DNA from 2 places in the Pseudoalteromonas sp. LC2018020214 genome. Region 2 is predicted to be linked to the other one. Evidence: riboswitches for the same ligand, from Rfam matches in the RefSeq annotation. Region 2 holds a riboswitch; the other holds the start of a gene.
The links. A riboswitch is a leader RNA that binds a small molecule or an ion and turns the genes downstream of it on or off. The one in region 2 is predicted to bind lysine.

Region 1: it holds a riboswitch for lysine, as region 2 does, so the genes downstream of both, lysC (lysine-sensitive aspartokinase 3) here and dapA (4-hydroxy-tetrahydrodipicolinate synthase) in region 2, are expected to answer to the same signal.

Annotation. Positions count from the first base shown of each region.
Region 1 is NZ_CP066804.1:2,184,402-2,191,430, forward strand. It holds gene JG479_RS09610 (sodium-dependent transporter) at 1-495, opposite strand, end outside; gene JG479_RS09615 (4'-phosphopantetheinyl transferase family protein) at 637-1,395, shown strand; gene lysC (lysine-sensitive aspartokinase 3) at 1,494-2,885, opposite strand; lysine riboswitch at 2,961-3,133, opposite strand; gene nhaD (sodium:proton antiporter NhaD) at 3,235-4,482, opposite strand; gene JG479_RS09630 (hypothetical protein) at 4,705-5,976, shown strand; gene JG479_RS09635 (condensin complex protein MksE) at 5,980-6,528, shown strand; gene JG479_RS09640 (ATPase) at 6,525-7,029, shown strand, end outside.
Region 2 is NZ_CP066804.1:180,713-187,741, reverse strand. It holds gene acnB (bifunctional aconitate hydratase 2/2-methylisocitrate dehydratase) at 1-1,115, opposite strand, end outside; gene JG479_RS00875 (OmpA family protein) at 1,408-2,463, opposite strand; gene JG479_RS00870 (protein adenylyltransferase SelO) at 2,854-4,263, opposite strand; gene JG479_RS00865 (DNA-3-methyladenine glycosylase I) at 4,275-4,970, opposite strand; lysine riboswitch at 5,162-5,362, shown strand; gene dapA (4-hydroxy-tetrahydrodipicolinate synthase) at 5,553-6,437, shown strand; gene JG479_RS00855 (2,3,4,5-tetrahydropyridine-2,6-dicarboxylate N-succinyltransferase) at 6,453-7,029, shown strand, end outside.

The DNA of each region.
Region 1 (7,029 bases), 1.7 Mb from region 2:
TCCCGATTTAACACCTTTTAAAATAATACTGGCAGTTAAAATAAGCATAAGCGGCGTAAATACAAAATTACGCAACACTGAGTCGCTATGTAAAAACTCGCTTGCGCCTGTAAACCCAAAAAAGGTGGTTATGGGTTCAATAGCGTATGAGAGCATCCACCCAGCTACTATTGAGTAAAAACTTAGCATAACAACTGCGCCCGCAAGGCCTATATAACCTGCTGCTGCACCTACTTTACGGTTAGTGTTTTGCCATGCATCGCCCAATGCTTTTACAGGATTAGCTTGTGCTTTGTGACCTAAATAAAGTTCGGTATACAGCGCAGGAAGCGCAAGTAAAAATATAACAATAAAGTAAACCAGTAAAAATGCACCGCCGCCATGGTTGGCCGCTTGCGTAGGAAAACCCCAAATATTACCTAAACCCACTGCTGCGCCAGCAGCGGCTAAAACAAAACCAAGTCGGCTTTGAAACCCATCACGCACTTGTGCCATACATCTACAAATCTGTTATTATTTTGATTATTGTGAATTAAACCATATTTCATGCCAGCTGAGTAATAAAATTGTACCCAGCCTTTATTAGTGGCGTTAACCGCTCACAATATCAGCGACTTCTTTTGCTTTAGGGCTTTTATGACTGAACACTATTTTAAAAACGCCTTGAGTATTACTTCAACTCAATTGGCAAATTTGTCTTTTGCGAGTAACAGTATTTTATTATTTAATGCTAAAACACTTGAGCTTAGTGACTTTAATTTGCCCGATTGCTTAAGCCCATTTGAATTAACCATTATAAACCGCCGTAAAAGCCCGCCAGCTAAGCAAGAGTATTTAGCGACGCGGTTATTGTTAAAACACCTTATTAAAGTAGCGCAGCCGCAACATGCGCACGTAGCCCTTAATAAAATGAGTACCGAATTTGACGAGGCAAGCTCAAAGCTGCAAATACATGTGAGTGGTGATGTTATTAATACCTGTATTTCGCACTCGCATGGTTTAGTTGGGGTCGCGCTAAATTTTGATAAAAGTGAGTTTGGTTTTGATATTGAAAAAGTAAGCCTAAAGCGCCCGTTTGAAAAGCTTGCTAAGCATTTTTATCATAATGATGAAATTACACTTATCACCAAGCCCACTAATACCCAAGCCCAAGCAGATACGTTTTTTAGAATTTGGACATTAAAAGAGTCACTTGCTAAAGCCACCAGCCGCCCTATTGCACAACTACTTAGCCCCAATGTGTTTGACGAATTACATAGTGCAAAGCTGAGTGCTTGCAGTAATAGCGTTACTGTAGCTGATAGCAGTGACAGCAATGTTTGCTTTGATGTAAGTGTGGTGCATAAAAAAAGCACCGACTGGCGATGCTTTTTATTAACCGACTTTGTTAAGTAACTTTATTAAGTGACTTTACTAGTTAATTTTACTAGGTAACTTTACTAGTTAATTTTACTAGGTAACTTTACTAGGTGATTTTCCTGAATAACGGTTACTTACGCAGCAAAATCGTTTTCTAATAAACGGCTATGAATAGACTGTACTACGTTATCTGACTCAGTTTGCTCTACTAAAAAGCATAGGTTGTGCTTACTAGCACCATGGCAAATTAATCGTATGTTAAAGTCTTTTAATACACTCATTAAGTTCATTTCGTGTTGGCGTAATTGAATCTCAGAGCCAATAAGTGCCACCAATGTTAGGTTGTTTTCTACCGAAACATGGCAAAACTCTGCAAGCTTATCTAGGCATTCTTGGTCGAGTTCTGGGCGCGAAGCGTTTTGCGCGTTATCAAGAGTTATAGCTACGCTGATTTCTGATGTGGTTACCAAATCAACCGATATATTGTATTCACTTAATAGTGTAAATACGCGTGCTAAAAAGCCGCTTGCTAGTAGCATTTCTGGGCTTTTAAGTGTAAGCAATATTTGGTTTTTACGTTGCGTTACTGCGCGTATACCTGGTTGCTGCGATTTTTCGCGCTCAATCCACGTACCGCCACGCTCTGGCTCTCGGCTAGAACCAACAAATACGTTAATGTGGCTACGGCTCGCTGGTAAAATAGTTGCTGGGTGTAATACTTTTGCGCCAAAGGTCGCCATTTCAGCGGCTTCGTCAAAACTTAAGCGTGCAATAGGCGTCGCTTTTGCGCACAAACGCGGGTCGGTGCTAAAAATACCCACTACGTCGGTCCAAATATGCACACTTTTAGCGTTAATTGCTTCAGCTAAAAGTGCAGCGCTGTAGTCAGAACCACCACGTCCTAGCGTTGTTGTTTGACCGTATTCGTCACTGCCAATAAATCCCTGAGTCACAATTACTTGAGCGTCTAATAACGGGATTAAATGCTCTTTAGCAGCTTGTGCTGTGGCTGCAACATTAGGCGTTGCTTTGCCAAATTGGCTATCGGTTTTAAGCACCTTGCGCACATCAAAGCGATCGGCATTTAAGCCTTGTAAACGCAGCACTTGTGCAAACAAATACGACGATAAACGCTCACCAAAGCTAAGTAGTTCGTCGTGTTGCTGATCGGTTGTTAGTGGCTCTTGAGCCAATGTTTGAAATGCTTTTAGGGTTTCGTTAAAGCCAACTACTAAATCGGCATCTAGCGATAATTCATCTAAGATAGTTTGTTGAATAGCAAGCACGCCGTTTATGTGTTCTTGGCGCTCACTAGGAGTAATGCTTGATTTACACAGTGCAACTAAGTGATTAGTTACGCCGGCACTGGCGCTCACGGCAACAATACGTACGCTTTTATCTGCAACAATAATTTCGCTACAGCGACTCATCGCTTCAAAATTTGCAACACTGGTTCCGCCAAATTTGGCAACGATGTAATCTGATTTTGCGCCTGATACTGTTTGTGGCACTGATTGGGTAGTCATTTAGTCTCCTTTCGCGGTATCCAAACCGCAATAAAACAAGAAGAACTTGGCAAAGGAATGCTTGAAGATAAGTCCACTGCCAGAAGCTCTCCACCTATATTGGTGACAGTTTTGAGGATTCAGCCCCATAAACCGAAAAACAATGACGACGTATCATTATTTTCCTCGGCGAGTACTTCCCTCCCTAATGATCATCGGCTTTCGTCGCCTAACATTAAGTACCTAAGTATCGCACCTCTTCTGAATGCTTTATTAACCAGTGGCTAATAAAACAAAACCCCACTAAGTAGCGGGGCTTTGAAATTTATCGTTTAGACGTCTAGCTGTCAAGCATTTAATAATTTATGAGTTAAATAAAACTGCCCATGTAATACGAGCCCGCATAACCAACCGTGTAACAAATTAATAAATGCAGCGATAAACGCAAGTAGCTCATAAAGGTAAGCGCTTTAACTTTGCTCATGGCAATAATGCCCGCAGCCGAACCAATAATAAGCATTGAACCGCCCACGCCCGTTGCATACGTAAACGACAACCAGTGTTGTTGGCTCATTACTATATCGGCTTTTAATAAGGCAGCGGTAAGCGGTACGTTATCGACCCCTGCTGATAATATGCCCATTAAGTAGTTTGCGTATTCTGGTGCCATTACCGTGTATAGGTCGGTAAATTTACTCAACATACCAATTTCTTTAAGTGCGCCTACAAGTAAAAGTACGCCTACAAAAAACAATAATGTGTCGTATTCTATATCGCGAACAAAATCGATTATGTCTTTGTTTATGTCTTTTTTGCGCATTAAAAATTGCGCCACTAAAAACATCACTGATAAGCCAAACAAAAAGGTTAATAAAGGCGGTACGCTGTAAATTACACTCAGCGTAAGTGTGCTCACTACGGTAGATAAAAATATAACAGCAATGGTTATGTCGGTTTTTTCAATGCGGGTTTTACCTGCACTAGCAAACTCAACACGCCCTTTCATACCTATAGACAGTAACGCGGCAAGCAGCATAACGCTTGCAAGTGCTGGCGCTATAAGTAGTAATAAATGAGCAATGGTTACTTTGCCATCTAAAAATATCATTAGTGTGGTTACGTCACCGGTTATTAGCGATACCCCACCTGAGTTAACCCCAAACACAATAAGCGTGGCGTATTTAACGAGCTTTTTAGGTTCAAGTTTTAACGACATAACAACCGCAAGCGATATAAGCGTCGCTGTTACGTTGTCTGAAATCGACGAAAACAAAAATGCAAATCCACCCACCAAAAACATGAGCTTTTTTTCGCTAATACTTTTTGGCATAACGCGGTGCACAATATTTTCTATAAACCCCTTTGAATTTAAATACGCTACAAAGGTCATTGCAGCCATTAAAAATAGCCATAATGAGGCAATTTCTAAAATATTTTCATTTAAAAGATGTTGAATCGTATCGGGGCTTTGCCCGTGTAGAGGGTATATAAAAAGAAGAATCCAGCAAAGCGTACCAAAAAACAGCGTGGTTTTAGCTTTATTTACGTGGATTATATCTTCTATAACGATCAGTAAAAATGCAATCGCTATCAGGGTTAGAATAATCGAGGAAACCATGGTAGTTAAACAACCTTTGATATAGTTTTAAAGAACACACAAATAACATTCCATTTCATGTGCCTATTTTCGGCGCGAATTTTAGCACTGCCTCTATGCAAAAACTATTATTAAATGGTCTTAAAAACGAATACTATATACAGACAAGGTTAATTAAAAATACGTAATAATGAGTCTTCTAAAAGAACTCAATAATAAAATACTAGGATGTTGTAACCCCTTATGATCCCAGCTAAAAAGCTGCTAAACACCATAACCGAACATTGGGGTGTATTAGAGCTATTATTTAAACGTTTTAAAATGGCTGACTTTAGCCTAAAAGACGTACAAAACGCGATTAAGCAAAAGCAGCCTACGTGGTCAAACGAACGCATTTATAAAGAAACAAATCGTTTGTTAAACCAAGATATTTTAATTCCGCTGGCTAAATCCTCTCAGCTTGAAATAAATCGTGCTATTGCTGATTTTGCTACTTTTTTACTGCAAGAAGAGCATTTAGGTTTAGCGCAAGAAATTAGCGTATTAGTAGAGGACCTAGCTCGCTTAGGTAACCGCCTAGATAACGCTGGCGAAATAGAAGACTTTGACGACTTACGCCGCTACAGCCGCATTATGGATGATCGGGTGCGTAAAATAATGAAGCTCTATACGCACAACGAAAACGCTATTTTAAATATTGTTGAACAAGCCAAATCAAATAATGCAGTGCAATCGCTGCAAAAACGTTATAAAGCAGTAATAGAAGCCTTTGACGAATACATAGAGCCAATGCTTGAAATGGTTGATATTCGTGGTGAGTTTCATGCATGTTTTACCCTCATTGAAGAGCAAATAAGTAAGCAAATACTGCACATTGAGCGCTCAGGTAAAGCGTATAACGACAAACGTATGCTGGAGCAATTACGTACCCGTATACTCGAAATGCATTTAATGGGCCGAGAAAGCTTACGTAAAAGTGCCGATATGCTTATGCCACTGCGCGAGGAGCTGCGCCGTAATAGCTTAATTACTCGCCAAGCAGCCAAAGTACTTGGGCTTGTACGTAAAAATGGCGTAGACAATATGCTAAGTGCTGTGCAACCACATTTTGTAAGCGACGCGCAGCGATATTCGCTTGGTCAGCAACGCCATATTGTGGCTTACATGGCAAGCTTGGTTGAATTTGAACACGAAGAATACCAATTGCCAGATCAACAAGACGTACCTGCATTTGTTACGCCTAATATTCCTGACTACAACGATGTTAAAACCAGCTTTGCTAAGCGCTTTAATAAAAAACGCAAAAAGCCGCAGCCCTTGCTGCAATTTTTAGACGAAAGCTATCCAGATCTCGATGCCGACGAAATGCTATTTTTGTATCAAAAATTAGTCAGCGACAGCGATATTAAAATAATTCAAAGCGATGAAAAAGCACGCGTAAAAATTGCCGGTCAGCACTTTTCTTTATATCCATTTAATTCAGAGCCTCAGCCAGATCCAAAGGCAGGTAAATAAACCATGACACACATAAACTTAGACGAGCTAACCCATCTACAAGCCATTAATAAAAAATTAGTAGCGGGTTATCACATTTGCGAGCAAGACAACGTAATGTGGCAAGAGCTTGACCAACACATAGAAGACTACACCGCCCTATTTACCGCTTTAGGTAACGATTTAAAACACGACAGCCGTGGCTTTTATTATTTTGGTAGCGACGAAAGTACGCCAAATATGGGCAAAATATCTCGCGCTATCGCACTCACCATTTACATTTTAATTGAGCACTACGCCAATACGGGTAAAGACCCAATGCGCGCATTGTTTGACGACGTAAACGATTTAGAGCTTATGCAAACGCTGGTGCAAATTAACAAACATTTGTTTGATCAGCTTGAGATATTTTCGGGATCGGATTTGCGTAAAGACGTTTACCTGCGCATGGTGCGCTTAGGTTTAGCCCGTGAAGTAGAAGGCGGCTTTATGCTACAAGCGCCAATTCACCGCTACATAGATGCACTCATGGAAGTAAACGAAGAAACCTACATTACAGAGGACGAGGAATGAAAAATCTATACGGACTAAGCAAACTCGCCCTACTTAACACCGCAGGCTATGCAAAATGTGTGATCCCGCTTGATAAAAGCAGCTCTATTTGCGCGCCCAATAACACCGGTAAAAGCTCGGTTATTAACGCCCTGCAGTTCCCGCTTATTAACGATTTACGTTTAACAGAATGGGACGGACACGATTTAGATGAAACCCGTAAGTTTTATTTTTCATCCGATCAGTCGTACATTTTACTAGAAGCTAACTTGCCTCATGGCTCGGTAGTAATAGGCGTTGCGGGGCTTGGTAAAATTGCCGGTTACGCGCATCAGTACTTTTGTTATCAAGGAAAGCTTGATTTAGAGCAGTACACGCAAGGTAAAACTATTATTAAATTTACTAAGCTGTTCAACCATTTAAAATCGCTTAACTACAACCCTATTGAGCTTAAAGCACAAGAGTTAAACGCGCTATTGACTGGTGGCGCAACGCCTTTTGACGGCGACATTAACCTAAAAA
Region 2 (7,029 bases):
GGTACTTTAAATACATCAGTTGGACCTAGGCCAAGTGATGTACGTGCTTTATCAGTTAAACCACGACCAATGATAAGTGGTATACGACCACCAGCACGAACTTCATCTAAAATTACATCAGATTTAAGTTCAAAAGTTGAGATTACTTTGTCAGTACCGTGGCTCTTAACAACACCTTCGTACGGGTAAATATCGATTTGCTCACCCATGTTAAGCTCATCAACATTTAATTCGATTGGTAATGCACCTGAATCTTCCATTGTATTGAAGAAGATTGGAGCAATTTTATTACCTAGACATACACCGCCAACACGCTTGTTTGGTACGAATGGGATATCATCGCCCATGAACCAAAGTACAGAGTTAGTTGCAGACTTACGAGAAGAACCAGTACCAACAACGTCACCTACATATGCAAGTGGTAAGCCTTTAGTTTTTAATTCTTCAAGCTGAGAGATTGGACCTACTTCGCCTGGCTTGTCTGGTGTAATTCCATCACGTTCAATTTTTAGCATTGCTAAAGCATGAAGTGGGATATCTGGACGAGACCATGCATCTGGTGCTGGTGATAAGTCATCAGTATTTGTCTCGCCAGTTACTTTAAATACAGTAACTGAGATCTTTTCAGCAACAGCTGGCTTATTAGTAAACCATTCTGCATTTGCCCAAGACTCAATAATTTGCTTAGCGAATGTATTACCCGCTTTTGCTTTTTCTTCAACATCGTAGAACGCATCAAACATAAGTAATGTATTTGAAAGGCCTTTAACTACGATTGGTGCAAGTGTTTCGTCATCAAGTAGGTCAATCATTGGCGCGATATTGTAACCGCCCAGCATTGTACCTAATAATTCTGCCGCTTTTTCTTTAGAAACAAGTGGAGAATTAGCTTCACCTTTAGCTACAGCTGCTAAAAATCCCGCTTTAATATAAGCAGCATCATCAACACCAGCTGGTATACGCTGAATGAACAAATCTAAAATGAATTCTTCTTCACCTGCAGGTGGGTTTTTTATTAATTCAATAAGATCAGCAGTTTGCTGAGCATCTAATGGCGCTGGTACGATACCTAACGCGGCACGTTCTTCTACGTGTTTACGATATTCTTGTAGCACAATATTGCCCTCTTGGTGACGTGAAAGTATCCGGTAGCGCTTTGGGCGCAAATAAGTTACCCAATACTTATAGTATTCTAACGCGTAATTATAAAGCTTTTATGGATAGATGAAAATCCATCCAGTTGCGCAACTGATTATACCGATTATAAATACTATGAATAGTGGTTGTGGTAAAAACTATTTTCATGAATACTTGTTAAGTAAGAATCATTACCATTAACTAGTATTAATTTATTACAGGCATAAAAAAACCCAGCACTTGGCTGGGTTTTTATTACAAACTATTTAATTAACGTAAAACTTTAACGTTTTTGATAGTTTTGATATGCGCTTCTACACGACGGTTTTCTGCGTTTGCAGCTTTAGTGTTTGCATCATTTTTAAGACGCTCTTCACCTAAACCAACTGTAGTAATACGATCTTCAGCAATACCATCAGCAACAAGTTGCTTAGCTACAGCATCAGCACGTTTTTTAGATAACCATTTGTTGTAAGTTGCTTTACCTACAGCAGAAGTGTGACCTTCTAATAGTACTGTTGTATCTGGGTACTCTTTTAAGAATGCAGATACTTTTTCAATATCATTTAAGTATTGAGTAGATACTGCAGAAGCATTGTTAGGGAAAGTCACTAATAAGCTTACTGTTACTTCTTTATCTTCATATAAAGTACAACCAGTACCATCTACAGCATCAGTCATAGGTGTGTTAGGACACTTATCATCTGTATCAGCAATATTATCGTTATCGCTGTCTGCAGGGGCTACAGCTACTTCAACAACTTCAGGAGCAGGTTTAACTTGCTCAACCGGTGCAGAGTTTTGGCCAAATAAATAGTTAATACCAATTTTAGCGCCAACATCTGTATAACCACGGTCAAGACCTTGATATACAGCTGTTTCAGCATTTACAAATAAGCCATCTGTAATGAAATGCTGGTAACCAACACCTGCATTTAAGAATGTGTTGTCATCAACTACGTCAATTTCTTTAATACCGAAAAGACCATAGAAAGGACCGCCGTCTAAATGGTAAAGAGCATCAATACCGTAACGCTCGCCATCAATATTGTTACGGTTGCCAGCAACTTTATCAAAAGCATTAAAATCCATGTCTGCATATTCAAGACGTGCGCTCCAGTAATCACTGAAACGGTAACCAGCTTCAACACCCCAGCCAGTTGATTCGTTTACGTCAAGACCGGCTTGATCACGCATGTTTTTCCAAGATGCGTCATAGTAGTCACCAAATGCGCCAATGTAGAAACCTTCTTCTTTATCAGCAGCGAATGTAGATGCGCTAGTTGCAGCCAACGCGATTGCAATTGTAAGTGTTTTTAATTTCATTGTTTTCTTCCCATTTGAACAATTTTAAATTGTAGCTAATCGATACTAGCTCAATCAGTTTTATATAGACTAACTGAGCCTTTGTTAATCAATACTTAACGAAAAATAAAGTTTATAACTTTTTTTCTATGCCTTGTCACAACACACATCCACTTACTATAGGCGAAATTAAAACTTTATTGAAAAATAAATATAGTAGTTTTTGTAAATTAGTACTTAGCAAGGAATGTAAGAGCAATTAAATTGAATGCACTTATAAATGCAAAGAAATATTGCTTGCTTTATATTGTGCGCATAATACCACCAGAATTAGCATTCCCCTAGGTATATGCGCATGTTTGATTAAAAAATGACTCTTTTTAATCATGCGGTTATATTTAAAGTTAAGTATTAAGTACCACAAAAAGTCTGGTAGTCATTATCATTAGTCGGTGGAGAGCAAAATTCTGATAATTCTTCACCGTTAGAGTATGGATTGCCGGCTATTTTTATAAAGCGCTGTAGTAACTCGCTAGATCCTGTAGCGTTATATTGTGCAATTATTTCTTCGATCACATGATTTCGCGGTATAACACGAGGATTTGCAGCTCTCATTACTTCATAACTATTATCGTCAGTTAAGCTTACCCACTTAGCTCTCCATTCAATTAGCGACTCAGGTACGCTTTTTTCTCCTTTTAAGGATTCAGTAAGCGCATCAAAGGCATTGGTGTAGTCGAGCTGATTATCTTTTAATAGCGTTAACAACTCTGCTATTAACTCGCCACTACTATCGCTAGATTCATTTAAACCCAGTTTTTGTGCCCACATAGCCGTAAACTCAGTATTAAACTGCTCAGCAAAACTATTAATAAATGGCGTCATTAATGAAACCGCTTGCTCGTCATCATCGCTAATAAGTGGTATTAAACTCTCAGCTAGGCGTGCGCAGTTCCAGTTAGCTATATTAGGTTGATTACCAAATGCATACCGACCTTGTTTGTCGATAGAGCTAAATACGGTATCAAAGTCGAAGCTATTCATCATGGCACACGGGCCGTAATCAATGGTTTCTCCGTTTACTAGCGTATTATCGGTATTCATTACTCCATGAATAAAGCCAACACGCATCCAGCTCACAACTAGCTTAACTTGGTTTTTAATCACAGCGCCTAAAAATGCTAAATAGCGCTGCGATCCTGTATCCGTTATTTCTGGGTAGTGTCGCTCTATAGCTAAATCGGCTAAATTTTTAAGCCCTTCAACATCGCCTTGCGTTGCTAAATATTGAAACGAGCCAACACGAATATGGCTCGTTGCTAAACGAGTAACTATAGCCCCTGCTTGTGGCGGATTACGATAAACCGTTTCACCACTACCAACAACCGCTAAGCAGCGTGTGGTTTTAACTCCCAGCGCATGCATTGCCTCGCTCATTACGTATTCACGAATAGCAGGACCAAGTGCGCAACGCCCATCCCCTCCTCTTGAGTAAGGAGTAGCACCAGAGCCTTTTAATTGAATATCCCATAACTGGTTTTCATCATCACTAATAGCGCCCAGTAAGTGCGCTCGTCCATCGCCTAAGCGTGGTGAAAAATGTCCAAATTGGTGCCCAGAGTAACCAAGTGCTACTGCAGGAATCGCCTGTTTTTCGTTACCGCTAAAAGTGCTGGCACGCAAATCAGCCGCAACGTTAATATTAAACTCTTTTGCTAAGCTCTCATTCCACAGTAATAACTGAGGAGAGGCGACACTTGCAGGGAAATCTTCTATTGCGAAGTTTTCCGCAATATCTGTGTATCTTGGCACTAATTTCATGGTAATTCCTATTATTGCTGACTTATACCAACACGGTTGTCACCTACGCCATAAGCAACAATTAAGCTTAACTCTTGCATACTTAAGCCGCTTTGCTTTTGCATTTCGTTAAAAAAAGCTTGGGCTGCATTTAGTGACTTTTTAGTTTGTAAGCCGCCGTCTATAATTTTATGGGCACGCAAATAATTCTCTACATCGCGTGATAGTAAAAATGTATCTTTACCAAGTGCTCGCAACGCGTAAGGCCCTGTATTTCCGCCTAAACGCGAACCATGTTTTTTTAAATACGCCCACAAACCAATAATATCGTCTGTTGGCCAATTAGCGATAAACTGACTAAAACTGCCATGTTCCCCTGCTATTTCGTGGATCATGTAAGCATTTTCGGTAATTGTTTTTACTTTTTTATAGTTACGAACAATTCGCTCATCCGTTGCTTTTTGTTCCAGCATATCGGGTGGCATCATTAGTAACTTATCAACGCTAAAATCCCAAAAAACCTCTCTAAAGCCTGCCCACTTATTATTTATGACTGACCAATAAAAGCCGCTTTGAAATACTTTTCGAGTAAATTCTTCAAGCCAATCGTCGTCACTTAACGTGCTTAGTTGTTTTTTAGATAGCGGTTTTGCAAGTAATAATTTAAGCATTTTTTCAGAGCCTTTTCGCTCTACCGCTCGCTTATAAATATCGCTAAATTTTTCCATACTAATTAAATACCTCACTACTTATATTGCTAGTGTACGAGAAAAGCACCTAATACGTAACCACCCCTCTTTTCGATGAATTAATCTGTATTTAGTCGCTTGACACCTAGACGGCTAAAATGCTTTAATCGCCGTAATTACCCTATTTAAATTGCACAGGTTTGTAAGTTTTACCCTACAAACAGGTGCAAAGGGCTAGAAGAGGTGCGTTATTCAGGTAGCGTATGTTAGGAGCGCAAACTCCAGTAAGCATACGTGAGGGGAATTAACGCCGAGAAGTAACCACTTTTGCGAGGTGTTTATTTCGGGCGACTAGGTTGAACCCTAGCGACTGTCACCAATAGCTGCTTATAAAAAGCAGCTTGTTAGTTTGGTGGAGAGCTTCTGGTCTTAAATATTAAGGCCGTGCGCCCTATTATTTTAAGCCCATTCGCTCTTCGAATTATTAGTTCGAACGACGTTAATGCGGCTCCTTCCATAAAGCTTTTTAACTCTTCGAATAATACCAATTGCATTAAATTAGTTATCGCTAAAATGATCACGTTTTTAATAAAGTTGGTACAAATTATAAGTTCGTGAGAGATGATCAACAACTTCAATTTAAACGACTACTCACTGTGGACCGCGCTCGTTACGCCATTTGATCAACACGGCGATGTTGACTACAACACGTTAACTAAGCTGGTTAGCGATCAAGAAGCGGCACATAACGGTATTTTGCTACTTGGCAGTACGGGCGAAGGTTTAGCACTAACGCTAAAAGAGCAACAAGCCATTGTTGAACACGTATGCCAGCTAAAACCAACAGTACCACTCATGGTTGCTGTGGGCGGTAGTAACTTAAAGCAACAAATTGAGTGGGTTAATTACTGTAATACACTACCAATTCATAGCTTTTTACTTGGCTCACCGCTTTATGCAAAGCCTGGTGCTATAGGTCAAACTCATTGGTTTGAAAGCCTACTAAATGCAAGCGCTCACCCATGTATGCTTTATAACGTACCGGGTCGAAGCGCTGTTAGCATCCCAGCGGCAACAATTCAAAACTTACAAAACAATAAAAATTTATGGGCGTTAAAAGAAGCGAGCGGCAGTATTGCTCAGTTTGAAGCTTACCGCCAAGCGGCGCCTAATTTAGCTATTTTTAGTGGCGACGATGCGCTAATGCCTTATTTTGCTCAAGCTGGCGCAAAAGGTTTGGTGTCGGTAGCTGCAAACGCATGGCCTGAACAAACTCACGAGTTTGTTAAGCGCAGTTTAAGTGGTCAACACCCTAACTTATTTGCCCAGTGGTCAAGCGCTATTAATAGCCTATTTGCTGTCGCAAACCCTATTCCCGTAAAGGTACTGATGCATTTGCAAGGCCGCTTAAGCAGCCCGCAACTTCGTCCACCTTTAACACATCTTGAGTTAACTCAAACCGATTGCATTACAACTGCAAACAACACCATTTTATCTTGGCATTAAATACAGGTTTTTATAATGAGCTGGTTAGAACTATTAAATAATTTAGAATCGGGCGCAGTACGCGCAGCATCACAAAACGAAAGCGGCCAATGGCAAGCTAACGTAGAAGTAAAGCAAGGCATTTTAGAAGCCTTTAAAAATGGCACTAATACTGAGTTTGCAGGCGGCTTTGTTGATAAACATAACTTAGCTCCGCAAGAATTTAGTACTGATGATGGCGTTCGTATGGTACCAGGTGGCTCAAGTGTTCGCCGTGGTGCTTATGTTGCTAAAGGCACGATTATTATGCCACCAGCGTATGTAAACATTGGTGCATATATCGACGAAGGCACAATGGTAGATAGCCACGCATTAGTGGGTTCTTGTGCACAAGTAGGTAAAAACGTACATTTAAGTGCTGCAGTTCAGCTTGGTGGTGTACTTGAGCCAATCGGTGCAAGCCCAGTAGTTGTAGAAGACGACGCCTTTATTGGTGCAGGCTGTATTATTGTTGAAGGCGTAGTCATTAAAAAAGGCGCAGTACTTGCCCCAGGCGTGCGTTTATCAGCAACTATTCCAGTATACGACTGCGTAAACGAGCGCCAACTTGATA